Regions from separate parts of the Allobosea beijingensis genome, predicted to be linked through region 1. Evidence: predicted binding sites of a transcription regulator. Region 1 holds the regulator's gene; the other holds the start of a gene.
What was found. The regulator LexA, encoded in region 1, represses DNA repair genes until DNA is damaged. The targets are predictions, from matches to a motif close to TGTTCNNNNTGTGTTCNG.

Region 1 (4,444 bases):
GGCGCCGTCGGCAGCATCTCCGGCAAGGTCGCGCTCGCGCCGGCACCCTATCCGATGCCCACCCGCCTTGCGATCGACGTCATGATCGACCGCGCCCGCAATGCCTTGACGAAGCGCATCGCCGAGGTCGGGGGCGGGCAGGGCGGCGCGGTCGCCGCCGCGCTCGTCACCGGCAAGCGCGGCCTGATCACGGAAGCCACGAACAACGACCTGCGCGCCGCCGGCATCTACCACATCGTCTCGATCTCGGGCCTGCATATGGTGCTGGCGGCCGGCACGATCTTCTGGCTGGTGCGCGCGCTGCTCGCCCTGTCGCAGACGGTGGCGCTGCACTGGCCGGTCAAGAAGCTCGCGGCAGTGGCCGCAATGCTCGGTGCGACCGCCTATTGCATCTTCTCGGGCAGCGATGTCGCGACCGAACGCTCGCTGATCATGACGCTGGTGATGCTCGGCGCGATCCTGGTCGATCGTGCGGCGCTGAGCATGCGCAATCTCGCGCTCGCCGCGATGATCGTGCTGCTGCGCGAGCCGGAAGCGCTGCTTGGGCCGAGCTTCCAGATGTCATTCGGTGCGGTCGCGGCGCTGATCGCCTTCGCCGAACGCTGGGAGAGAAGAGATCGCAGCGAGCCGCCATCGGCTTTGCCCTGGCCGCTCGGGCCGATCTGGACCGCGGCGCTCGGCATCCTCGTCACCACCATGCTGGCGACCGCCGCGACCGCGCCCTTCGGCGCCTATCATTTCCAGACCTTCAACCCCTTCGGCCTGCTCGGCAATGCCATGGCGCTGCCCTTCGTCTCGCTTTTCGTGATGCCGGCGGCGGTGTTCGGCGTGCTGGCCTATCCGTTCGGGCTGGACTGGCCAGCCTGGGCGTTGATGGGGCTCGCTTCCGACGTCGTTCTGAAAGTGGCACGCTGGGTCGCGACCATCGACCATTCCACCGTGACGCTCGCCGCCTTCGGTCCGGCTGTGCTGGCCTGCTTCGCGCTGGCGCTGCTTTGGCTGACGCTCTGGACCACGCCCTGGCGCTGGCTCGCGGCTCTGCCGCTGGTCTTCGGCGTGGCCATTGCCGGCAAGCCGGAGCGGCCGGAGATCCTGATCGAGCGTGACGGCTCCGGGTTGGCCGTGCGCGGCCCGGACGGGCGCCTCGCGATAGCGGGCAAACCCAGCCGCTTCGTCCTGCAGCAATGGCTCGCCGCCGATGGCGACAGCCGTTCACCCGACGATCCCAGCTTGCGCGCCGGCATCGCCTGCGATCGTCTGGCCTGCATCGCGCAGACGGCCGAGAAGCGCACCGTCTCCTACACGCGCGAGCGCCTCGCCATCATCGAGGACTGCCTGCGCGCCGATCTCGTCGTTACCGCCATCCCCTGGAACGGGGCCTGCAAGGCCAGGCTCGTCGAACGTATGGCACTCACGCGCGATGGCGCGACCTCGCTCTACCGGACGGCATCGGGATGGAGCAGCCGAACTTCGGAACCGACCACGGCCGATCGTCCGTGGTCCCGCCGGCGCGAGCCGCGTCCGGCTGTGTCGGCAAGCCCGCCGACCAGTCAACCCGCAACGGCGCAGCCTGCATCAGCCTCCGACACCGAAGCCGAGGTCGATACCGAGCGCCTTCAGTAGCGCCGCATCAGGTTGACGAGGCGGCCCTGGATCTTGACCCGGTCGGGGCCGAGTACGCGGGTCTCGTAGGCCGGGTTCGCGGCTTCGAGCGCGATCGAGGAGCCGCGCTTGCGCAAGCGCTTCAGCGTTGCTTCCTCATCGTCGATCAGCGCCACGACGATGTCGCCGGTATTGGCGGTGTCCTGCCGGCGGATGACGACGGTGTCGCCGTCGAGAATGCCGGCCTCGACCATCGAATCGCCGCGCACTTCCAGCGCGTAATGCTCGCCGGAGCCGAGCATGTCCGGCGGCAGCGAGACGGTGTGGCTGCGGCTCTGGATCGCGGAGATCGGCGTGCCGGCCGCAATTCGTCCCATGACGGGAATGGCGATGGAATGCCGGCTATCGTCCTCGGCGGGCCGAGGCTTGGCGACGCTCGGCTGAGCACCGAGGCCGCCTTGCACGACGGCGGGGCTGAAGCGGGGCCGCGGCTGCGGGGCGCCGAGCCCGTCCGGCATCTTGATGACTTCGAGCGCGCGCGCCCGGTTCGGCAGGCGGCGGATGAAGCCACGCTCCTCCAGCGCCATGATCAGGCGGTGGATGCCGGATTTCGAGCGCAGGTCGAGTGCGTCCTTCATCTCGTCGAAGGAGGGCGGCACGCCACTTTCGCGCAAGCGTTCCTGGATGAAGCGCAGGAGTTCATGTTGCTTGCGTGTCAGCATGGTCGCCGCCAGCCCCTCAAAGCGCAGAATCGAAACAAAGCACGAACACTATACGCGTTCTGCTTGTGTTCCGCAAGCCGCTACCGCAAGGGCAGGATCCGGCAGACATCGCCCTTCTTCGCCGGAGCGGCATGGGCCGGTCGGATCGTCAGGGCCTGCGCCCGCGCCAGCGTGCCGAGCATCGAGGAATCCTGCCGGTCGAAAGGCGTCGCGACCCAGCCCTCAGACGTCAGCGCAAGCTCCGAGCGCAGGTAGTCCTCGCGCTCGTCATTGCCGGGCATGTCGCGGCCGAGAATGGCAGGAATGCTGCGGTCGCGATCGACATCGGCGATGCCGAGCAACGCCTCGATCAAGGGCAGCACGAAGAGGTGGCCGCAGACGATCGAGGAGACGGGATTGCCCGGCAGGCCGACCACGACCATCCGGCCAAGCCGCCCGGTCATCATCGGCTTGCCCGGCCGCATCGCGATCTTCCAGAAGCCGAGAGCCATGCCGGCGCGTGTCAACGCCTCCTGTACGAGATCGTGCGCCCCGACCGAGGCACCGCCCAGCGTGATCAGCGCATCGGCATCGGCCTCGCTCGCCCTTGCGATCTTCGCAGCGAGATCGGCATGGTCGTCGCGGGCGATGCCGAGATCGAGCACGGTCCCGCCGGCCTTTTCAACCAGAGCGGCCAGCGAGAACGAGTTCGAGGCGACGATCTGGGCGCGGCCGACCGGCTCGCCCGGAGCGACCAGCTCGTCGCCCGTAGCGAGAATCGCGACCCGTGGCTTGCGCCGAACGGGCAGAGTCGGATGCGCCATCGCGGCGGCAAGCCCGAGCGCGGCGCTGTCGAGCACGCGCCCGGCCTGCAGCAGCACGTCGCCTTCGTGGAAATCGAGCCCGGCGGCGCGCAGGAATTTCCCTTTCGCCGGTGGTATCCGGACACGGATCACCGGGCTGCCGACGCCATCGGCGTCTTCCTGCATCAGGATGGTGTCCGCGCCCTCAGGCACCGGCGCGCCGGTGAAGATGCGCACGGTCTGACCTGGCCCGACGGCGCCCTCATAGGCCCGTCCGGCGGCGGATTCGCCGATGACCGAGAGCGAGACGCCTTCCGACATCTCGTCGCCGCGCACGGCGTAGCCGTCCATGGCCGAATTGGCGAAGGGCGGTTGCGTCCTCAGCGCCTTGACCTCGCCCGCCAGCACCCGCCAGGCGCATTGCGCGAGCGGCAGGGTTTCCGCACCGGTCGGCCCCGGAATGCTGTCGAGCAGTGCCTTGCGTGCGACGGGGACCGGGGTGAGTGCCATTAGCCTTGCTTCGCCTCGTAGTCGCCGGACTGGCCGCCGGATTTGTGCAGCAGGCGGATATTCTCGATCCGCATCGCCCGGTCGACGGCCTTGACCATGTCGTAGACGGTGAGACAGGCGACGGAGACGGCGGTCAGCGCCTCCATCTCGACGCCGGTCTGGCCCTTCATCTTGACCTCTGCACGCACGCGCACGCCCGGCAAAGCCTCGTCGATATCGAGATCGACGGCGATCTTGCTCAGGAGCAGCGGGTGGCAGAGCGGGATCAGTTCATGGGTGCGCTTCGCCGCCATGATGCCGGCGAGGCGCGCGGTCCCGAGCACATCGCCCTTCTTGGCGTTGCCGTCGCGCACGATCGCGATCGTCTCCGGCGCCATGACGATCTGGCCTTCGGCGATCGCCATGCGGGTCGTCTCGGCCTTGCCGCCGACATCGACCATATGCGCCTGACCTTGCGCGTCGAGATGGCTGAGCCGGCTCACGCCGCGACGGCCTTGCCGGTGAGCAGCGCCTGCGTCGCGGCGGTGACGTCGGCCTGCCGCATCAGGCTCTCGCCGACGAGGAAGCTGTTGACGCCGCTGCGGTTGAGCCGGGCGATGTCGGCATGGGTGAAGATGCCGCTCTCGCTGATCACGATCCGGTCAGCCGGGACACGCGGCGCCAGACGTTCGGTTGCCGCGAGATCGACATTGAAGCTGCGCAGGTCGCGGTTGTTGATGCCGAGCATCCTGCTTTCGAGCTTCAGCGCCCGGTCGAGCTCGGCATCGTCATGGACCTCGACGAGAACGTCCATGCCGAGTTCGCGCGCGGTCTTGTTCAAGGCCCTGG
Region 2 (4,444 bases), 1.6 Mb from region 1:
ACGGTGCCCCCCTGCCCGTGCGCCTGCATCATCAGGTCGCCTTCGGGCAGGACGGCCGGGCCGGCCCCTCGCGCACCCTCGTCCTCAACCGCACGGCCGGCGAAGCCGGCGCCGATGGCGGCAGCGATGCCGAGGTGCGCTTCGCCCGCTTCTTCCATTCGACGCCGATGGCGATCGCCACTGTCGATGACACCGGCGCGATCCTGCATTCCAACGCCGCTTTCGCCCGCCTGATCCCGGCGGGCCTGCGGCCGCGCACCATCCACGATCTCGTTGCCTCTGGCGCCGGCCTCGATGCAGCGCTCGCCGAGGTCGTGGCCGGGCGCTCGGGCGGCGCCCCGCTCGACCTCGCGCTCGCCGGCGAGGACGGCCGCTCCGCCAAGCTCTACCTCACCCCCGTCGCCGGCACCGAAGGCGGCGACGGCGAGCGCGCCATCGTCTACGCGCTGGAAACCACGGCCGAGCGCAAGCTGCGCGACAACATGGACCAGGCCGGCAAGATGCAGGCGGTCGGCCAGCTCGCCGGCGGCATCGCGCACGATTTCAACAACGTGCTGCAAGTCATCATCAACGCCTCCGAGTTCCTGCTCGCGAGCCACCGGCCGACCGATCCGTCCTTCCCGGACATCATGCAGATCAAGCAGAACGCCTACCGCGCCGCGGCGCTGGTGCGGCAATTGCTCGCCTTCTCGCGCCGCCAGACCCTGCGCCCGCAGGTGCTGGAGCTTGGCGAGGTGCTTTCCGATCTCTCGTTGATGCTGAAGCGCGTCGTCGCCGACAAGGTCACGCTCGATGTCCGCCAGGGCCGCGATCTCTGGCCGGTCAAGGCCGATCTCGGCCAGCTCGAGCAGGTCATCGTCAACCTCGCCGTCAACGCCCGCGATGCCATGCCGGATGGGGGCAAGCTCGCGGTCCGCACCCGCAACGTCGCCCGCGAGGACTGCGCCTCCTTCGGCCACGAGGCACTGCCCACAGACGATTACGTGTTGCTGGAGGTCGAGGACACCGGCACCGGCATCCCGCAAGAGCATCTCGACAAGATCTTCGAGCCCTTCTTCACCACCAAGGAAGTCGGCAAGGGCACGGGCCTCGGCCTCTCGATGGTTTACGGCATCGTCAAGCAGACCGGCGGCTACGTCTTCGTCGACTCGACCATCGGCAAGGGCACGGCCTTCCAGATCTTCCTGCCGCGCCATGTCCCGAGCCAGGAGGAGATCGCTGCCGAAGCCGCCGCCAAGGAGGCGCCGAAGAAACTCGCAGCAGACCATACCGGCGCCGGCGTCATCCTGCTGGTCGAGGACGAGGACGCGGTGCGCGCGCTGAACGCCCGCATGCTGGTCTCTCGCGGCTATACCGTCCACGAGGCGGCATCCGGCGTCGAGGCGCTCGATCTCTTCCTGCAGAACGACGGCAAGATCGACCTCGTCGTCTCCGACGTGGTGATGCCGGAGATGGACGGCCCGACGCTGCTCGGCGAATTGCGCAAGCGCAACCCGAACACCAAGGTCGTCTTCGTCTCCGGCTATGCCGAGGAGGCCTTCCGCAAGAACCTTCCGGAAGGCGAGGAATTCCACTTCCTGCCCAAGCCCTTCACGATGAAGCAGCTCGTTGAGACCGTGAAGGCGGCGATGGGCTGAAGGCCGGCGGCGCCCGCCCCGGGCACCATTTCCCGTCACGTGCCGCCATCTCGTGACAGCTGCTGACACCTCTCCTGACAAAAACTGACACCGAGAACAAAAAAAGAACTTGATAGCAGGAACAAAGCGTGACCATTCTCATGTCAAGACGCATTGAGATGTCCCCCTCGCCCTGCCATAAGGAGCCCGAAACGTGAATCAGGCGAATCTCAAACTCGTGGAAGGCTCCTCGATGGACAAGGCCAAGGCGCTCGATGCGGCGCTCTCCCAGATCGAACGCGCCTTCGGCAAGGGTTCGATCATGCGGCTCGGCAAGAATCCGCAGGCGATCGAGATCGAGACGATTTCGACCGGTTCGCTCGGCCTCGACATCGCGCTCGGCGTCGGCGGCCTGCCCAAGGGCCGCGTCATCGAGATCTACGGGCCGGAATCCTCGGGCAAGACCACGCTCGCGCTGCACACCATCGCCGAAGCCCAGAAGAAGGGCGGCGTCTGCGCCTTCGTCGATGCCGAGCACGCGCTCGACCCGGTCTATGCCCGCAAGCTCGGCGTCAATCTCGACGACCTGCTGATCTCGCAGCCCGATACCGGCGAGCAGGCGCTGGAGATCACCGACACCCTCGTCCGCTCCGGCGCGATCGACGTGCTCGTGGTGGACTCCGTCGCGGCGCTGACGCCCCGTGCCGAGATCGAGGGCGAGATGGGCGATGTCCAGCCGGGCCTCCAGGCCCGCCTGATGAGCCAGGCCCTGCGCAAGCTCACCGCCTCGATCTCGCGCTCGAACTGCATGGTCATCTTCATCAACCAGATCCGCATGAAGATCGGCGTGATGTACGGCTCGCCGGAGACCACCACCGGCGGCAACGCTCTGAAATTCTACGCATCGGTGCGCCTCGACATCCGCCGCGTCTCGACGCTGAAGGAGCGCGACGAGGCGACCGGCAACCAGGTCCGCGTCAAGGTCGTCAAGAACAAGGTCGCGCCACCCTTCAAGCAGGTCGAGTTCGACATCATGTTCGGCGAGGGCATCTCGAAGGTCGGCGAACTGATCGATCTCGGCGTCAAGGCCGGCATGGTCGAGAAGGCCGGCGCCTGGTTCTCCTTCGACAGCCAGCGCCTCGGCCAGGGCCGCGAGAACGCCAAGACCTTCCTCAAGACCAATCCCGACGTCGCAGCCAAGATCGAGGCCACGATCCGCCAGAATTCCGGCCTCGTCGCCGACCGCATCCTCGATCAGGCGGACCCGACCGCGGACGATCTCGACGAAGGCGAAGCCTGAGACGGCCTCCCGATCCGGGACGAATGCGCGGGCGGCCTTCGGGTCGCCCGTTTTCGTTTGCCGATAAGGCCTTGCGGGCTGTGCGCTGCAACGAGCTTTCTGGACAGCGGCGAGCGGCCTGACTAGAACCGGACCTTCCCGCCGGGCGCGCCCGGCCTCCTGCCCCAGATCAGAGCGCAAAAGAGCGATGAGCGGCGTCAACGATATCCGGTCGACCTTCCTCGACTACTTCAAGTCCCAGGGCCACGAGATCGTGCCGTCGAGCCCGCTCGTGCCGCGCAACGACCCGACGCTGATGTTCGCCAATTCGGGCATGGTGCAGTTCAAGAACGTCTTTACCGGCCAGGAGAAGCGCCCCTATTCGCGCGCCACCACCGCCCAGAAATGCGTCCGCGCCGGCGGCAAGCACAACGACCTCGACAATGTCGGCTACACCGCCCGCCACCACACCTTCTTCGAGATGCTGGGGAACTTCTCCTTCGGCGATTATTTCAAGGAACAGGCGATCAACCACGCCTGGACGCTGGTTACCCGCGAGTTCGGCCTGCCCAAGGACAAGCTGACGGTCACCGTCTATTCCGAGGACGACGAGGCGCACGCGCTCTGGAAGAAGATCGCCGGCCTGACCGACGACAAGATCATCCGCATCCCCACCTCGGACAATTTCTGGCGGATGGGCGATACCGGCCCCTGCGGCCCCTGCTCCGAGATCTTCTACGACCATGGCGACCATATCTGGGGCGGCCCGCCCGGCTCGGCCGAGCAGGACGGCGACCGCTTCATCGAGATCTGGAACCTCGTATTCATGCAATACGAGGAAGCTGCCGGCGGCATCCGCACTAGCCTGCCCCGCCCCTCGATCGATACCGGCATGGGGCTGGAGCGCATCGCGGCCGTGCTCCAGGGCACGCATGACAACTACAATATCGACCTCTTCCGCGCCCTGATCACAGCGATCGCCGACCTGACCTCGGTCGATCCGGACGGCCCGATGAAGGCGAGTCACCGCGTCATCGCCGACCATCTGCGCTGCTCCGCCTTCCTGATCGCCGATGGCGTGCTGCCCTCGAACGAAGGCCGCGGCTACGTGCTGCGCCGGATCATGCGCCGCGGCATGCGCCATGCGCAGCTCCTCGGCGCCAAGGAGCCGCTGCTCTACAAGCTCGTGCCGGCGCTGACCCGCGAGATGGGCCGCGCCTATCCCGAACTGCTGCGCGCCGAGGCTCTGATCACCGAGACGCTGAAGCTGGAGGAAACCCGTTTCCGCACCACGCTGGCGCGCGGCCTCACCCTGCTCGACGACGCCTCGAAGAACCTCACCGCCGGCCAGAGCCTCAAGGGCGACGTCGCCTTCACGCTCTACGACACCTATGGCTTCCCGCTCGACCTGACGCAGGACGCCTTGCGCGCCCGCGAGATCACGGTCGATGTCGAGGGCTTCGATGCCGCCATGCAGCAGCAGAAGGCCAAGGCGCGCGCCGCCTGGTCCGGCTCCGGCGAGGCCGCGACCGAGACGCTCTGGTTCCCG

Region 2: a site for LexA is predicted at 1,730-1,747, ahead of recA (recombinase RecA). Genes of this name have one in related genera too.

The regions. Positions count from the first base shown of each region.
Region 1 covers NZ_CP132359.1:1,625,342-1,629,785, forward strand. Annotated here, with positions in the region: gene Q9235_RS07880 (ComEC/Rec2 family competence protein) at 1-1,623, shown strand, start outside; gene lexA (transcriptional repressor LexA) at 1,617-2,324, opposite strand; gene Q9235_RS07890 (molybdopterin molybdotransferase MoeA) at 2,405-3,616, opposite strand; gene moaC (cyclic pyranopterin monophosphate synthase MoaC) at 3,616-4,098, opposite strand; gene trpC (indole-3-glycerol phosphate synthase TrpC) at 4,095-4,444, opposite strand, start outside.
Region 2 covers NZ_CP132359.1:3,259,045-3,263,488, reverse strand. Annotated here, with positions in the region: gene cckA (cell cycle histidine kinase CckA) at 1-1,637, shown strand, start outside; gene recA (recombinase RecA) at 1,870-2,916, shown strand; gene alaS (alanine--tRNA ligase) at 3,104-4,444, shown strand, end outside.